Regions from separate parts of the Hoskinsella mucinilytica genome, predicted to be linked through region 2. Evidence: a T-box and tRNA genes for the amino acid it is inferred to sense, from the RefSeq annotation. Region 2 holds a T-box; the other holds one or more tRNA genes.
What was found. The T-box of region 2 lies ahead of serS (serine--tRNA ligase). A T-box ahead of a tRNA ligase gene usually reads a tRNA of that ligase, here a tRNA-Ser.
Positions count from the first base shown of each region.

Region 1: it has a tRNA-Ser gene. The T-box ahead of serS (serine--tRNA ligase) is inferred to sense a tRNA for this amino acid. The anticodon was not compared.

Region 1 covers NZ_JBEQZJ010000030.1:6,441-8,850, forward strand. Annotated here, with positions in the region: gene UGRO018_RS11705 (PHP domain-containing protein) at 1-170, opposite strand, end outside; gene UGRO018_RS11710 (DegV family protein) at 182-1,021, opposite strand; tRNA gene UGRO018_RS11715 (tRNA-Ser) at 1,193-1,280, opposite strand; tRNA gene UGRO018_RS11720 (tRNA-His) at 1,401-1,476, opposite strand; gene UGRO018_RS11725 (aspartyl beta-hydroxylase) at 1,725-2,042, shown strand; gene UGRO018_RS11730 (ABC1 kinase family protein) at 2,032-2,410, shown strand, end outside.
Region 2 covers NZ_JBEQZJ010000034.1:14,645-17,054, forward strand. Annotated here, with positions in the region: gene serS (serine--tRNA ligase) at 1-1,237, opposite strand, end outside; T-box leader at 1,286-1,489, opposite strand; gene gyrA (DNA gyrase subunit A) at 1,498-2,410, opposite strand, start outside.

The DNA.
Region 1 (2,410 bases), on a different contig from region 2:
CAAGGATAGGTAGTACATACCTCACGATACATTACTTTACATTCCTTAAATTTATGCGTTGGTTCTAATATCACAATACCTTGTAACCCTTGTTCCATTGCCTTATCAATATATTCCAAAAGGCGCTCATAAGTATACGGTCCCGTAAATGCTATATGTGCATCTATCATATCAGATCTCCTCAATATTTAAGCTTTCTGATTCTTCCAAAGCCAATGGTACCTGGACCTGTATGTGACATAATGACCGCTTTAAAAACATGTTGTTCTACAGGACGTCCTGTTGCTTCTTCCAGTAGCCCTTTTAATTCATCACTCATCGAGCGATTATTGGCATCAATGATCATCCAATCATATTCTTCTGGGTCAATTCCATCTGTAACGACCTTGATTCCCTCTTTATAAGCCTTTTTGATAGTTCTAACCTTATCCACAAGATCGATTCCCCCATGTTCCACCTTCAATAGAGGATGAATTTTTAAAAGCCCTGCTAAGGCTGCAGCTGCCGGAGAAATCCTTCCACCATTTTTTAATGCTGTCAAATTTTCAGGTATCAAAATAGCAAACATGTCACTTTCCGTTTCTAGTTTTTGTTTGACCGTAGCACAATCATAGCCTTTTTCAAACATTTCTCTAGCGACCAATAGTTGTTTTACTACAGGATAGCAAACATATTCGCTATCAACAACAGTAACTTTACCTTCGAATTGCTCAGCTAATGTAATGGCAACGCTACATGTACCAGATAGGGCTTTGCTTAGCGGAATATAGAAAACCTCATCATAGCTTTCTAATAGCTTTTTCCATGTGGTGACAATATCTCCGATAACTGGTTGGGCTGTTTTTACTTGTTCTTCTCTGTTTAATGCTTCGATTATATCCTGATCAAATATCGTTTCTTCTTCGATATACTCTTTACCGTTGATGGTGATGGGCATACGGATAACATGAATATCTAGCTTTTCTGCCTCTTCTTTCGTGATATCCGCACTGGAATCACATAATAAAGCGATGTTCTTCATAAAATCACTCCTTAACGTAGATTATAACAATTTTCATTTGGAAATACAACAAAACCTCTGTGCCAATCAAAGATTTCTTCCCCTTTTTCGACACGTACGATAAGCCGGCGTAGTGAACCTGTTAAGAATCTCATGCGTAAAAAAACGTCCTATCGGACGTTATCGGTTATATGGCGGAGCGCATGAGATTCGAACTCACGGTAGCTTTCACTACGCCACCTTTCCAAGATGGTGCCTTAAACCGCTCGGCCAACGCTCCATGTTCCTGCTATTCAGGTCACTTCTATAATTTTACAGATTTTCAAATAAAAGTCAATTCTTTTTTTCTATAAATATATTAGAAGAAAAAAAGCTGATTTCTCAGCTTTGCTTATTTATATGGGGCGGACGATGGGGATCGAACCCACGCATGACGGGACCACAACCCGCTGTGTTAACCACTTCACCACATCCGCCATGTGTTAAGCGATTTATATTATATCCTATCCCCATCGGTTTGTAAATACCTTTTTTGAATTTTTTTACAAAAATTGATTCAAACATTGAGTCAAAAGGAAACTATGGGTTAAAAATGCCAAAATCACCTCTTCACTCTCCTATTCTTAGGATCTTTTATGAAGTAAAAAACAGGAATTGTAAGTATTTTCTGTTTTTCTATTTGTTTCGTGTTAAAATAATAATAGATAAAAAAGGAGGATTCATTATGAATAACATCAGTGATGAATTAAAGAAAATCATATTGGCCGGAATCGGAGCAGCAGCTACTACCGCTGAGAAAAGCAAAGAAGTAGTGGATCAGTTGGTAAAGAAAGGCGAGCTGACGGTAGAACAAGGAAAGGTTTTAAATGAAGAATTAAAACACAACATTAAGGAAAAGCTAAGAACTCCTGCAAATGCTGACGAAATCAGCAAAGATCTAGAAAAAGTCAGCAAAGACGATCTGGCAAAATTAAAAGCAAAAATTGAAGAATTGGAAAAGGGATCACAAGAATCATCCCAATCAGAACAGGATGCCGAATAATAACGGCACCTTAAGCAGTAAAAAACGTCTGGCTCAGATTATCGGTATCCTAAAGAAACATCATCTGACACAGGGCATTGATCCTGTTAAGTTTCGACAGATATTAGAGGATCTAGGTCCGACGTTTGTTAAAATCGGCCAGATCATGTCCTCAAGACAGGATATGTTCAGCGAACGCTATTGTAAAGAGCTGATCAAGCTACGTGATAATGTTGCGCCAATGCCCTTTTCTACTGTGGAACAAGTCATCGAAGATGAGTATGGCGTATCCAGAAAGGAAATTTTTCCTTATTTGGAAAAAGAACCTCTTGGCAGCGCCTCTATCGCACAAGTACATAAAGCTACAACAAAAGATGGTAAACAAATTG
Region 2 (2,410 bases):
CTTCCGGTATGTTTACTGATCCATCTTCATTCAAATTATTTTCAAGGAATGCTATTAACATTCTTGGCGGAGCTACCACTGTATTATTTAATGTATGAGCAAAATATTTTCCATCTTCACCTTTTACACGAATACCCAAGCGTCTTGCCTGTGCATCAGTTAAATTAGAACAGCTACCTACTTCAAAATATTTTTTCTGACGAGGACTCCATGCCTCAACATCAATAGACTTACATTTTAAATCAGCAAGATCACCTGAACAACATTCTAACGTTCTTACAGGAATATCTAAACTTCTAAATAAGTCAACTGTATTTGTATATAGTTTTACAAACCAATCTGCACTTTCCTCTGGTTTACAAACAACGATCATCTCTTGTTTTTCAAATTGGTGAATACGATACACTCCACGTTCTTCTATTCCATGTGCACCTTTTTCTTTACGGAAACATGGAGAATAGCTAGTATAAGTATATGGAAGTTTCTTTTCATCTAAAATCGTATCGATAAATTTTCCAATCATAGAATGTTCAGAAGTACCAATCAGATACAAATCTTCACCTTCTATTTTATACATCATTCCTTCCATTTCCGCAAAACTCATAACTCCTGTAACAACATCACTACGAATCATGAAAGGAGGAACAACATAAGTAAAACCTCTATTGATCATGAAATCTCTAGCATAAGAAATAACAGCAGAATGTAATCTAGCAATATCGCCCATCAAATAATAGAATCCATTACCGGCAACTTTTCTTGCGCTATCTAAATCTATACCATCAAATTTTTCCATAATCTCAGTGTGATAAGGAATTTCAAAATCAGGAACCACAGGTTCACCATATTTTTTCAATTCCACATTTTCACTATCATCCTTGCCAATTGGAACACTTGGATCAATGATATTTGGTATCTGCATCATGATATTTTTAATTTCAGTACTTAGGACAGCTTCTTTTTCTTCAGTAACTTTCATTTCATCAGCCATAGATTGCACTTGTGCTTTTATCTTTTCAGCTTCTTCTTTTTCACCTTTAGCCATCAATCCGCCAATTTGTTTACTCAACTTGTTTCTTTGACTTCGAAGTTCATCACCTTTTTGTTTTAATTCACGATTTTCCACATCTAATTGGATTACCTTGTCTACAAGTTCTAATTTGTGATCCTGAAATTTTTTTCTTATATTCTCTTTTACAAGTTCAGGATTTTCACGTAAGAATTTCATATCTAACATACTTTATAACCTCCATATTCCTATATAAATAAAAAAGAGGTATTGTCCGAAAGGGACGATACCTCGTGTTGCCACCCTTTTTCAATCAGAAAAACTGATTATCTCAAAGCGATAACGGTGCTACCGTAATCAACTACTCAATTCATTGATTCACTCCAAGGTTGATTTCATAAACAGTTATCATAACTTCCACCAGCCGTTATTTCTCTATGCATAAACATGTTTATTACTTATCCTTTTCAACGTTTGTTTATTTTATATCATTCTTTGTTTTCATTGTCAATCACTTCTTCAGAAACATCATTGATTTCCGTAGTTTCAGTAACATTGTCACTATTTTCTACTTCTTTTTCCTCTTCAATTTCTTCTGCATCAACAATTGCTACCTTAGATACTGATTCTTCATCGCCTACATGGATCAATCTTACACCTTGTGTATTACGGCTATAAATACCAATATTTTCTACTGCGATACGAATGATAATTCCACTATTTGTGATAATCATAACATCTTCATCACCATTCACTGCACGTACAGATATCAATTCACCGGTTTTATCAGTTACATTGATGGTTTTTACACCTTTCGCTCCACGTGTTGTCAAACGATATTCTGAAATTGGTGTACGTTTACCATAACCATTCTCACTTACTGCTAATAGATGTGTTCCATCTCTATTTGTAGCAAGACCAACAACGATGCTGCCATCTGTATTAAATCCTTTGACACCACTTGCTGTTCTTCCCATAGGACGAATATCATCTTCATTGAAACGCACTGCTTTACCATTTGATCCTGCGATAATGATTTCATCATCACCAGTTGTTTCTTTAACTCCAACAAGTTCATCATCTTCACGTAACGTGATAGCGATTTTACCGTTTTGACGAATAGAATCAAATTCACTCATAGGAGTACGTTTTACAATACCTTTTTTCGTCACGAACATCAAATATTCAGACTCAGATTCACGTTTTACAGGTACCAATGTACAAACTTTTTCTTCTTTATCTAAATTCAATAAATTAACAACCGGCAAACCTTTTGCAGTTCTTGAAGCATTAGGTATTTGATATCCTTTGATACGATATACTTTACCATAGTTTGTAAACAACAATAAATAATCATGTGTAGACATCGTAATCAATAAATCTACAACATCATCCTCATTC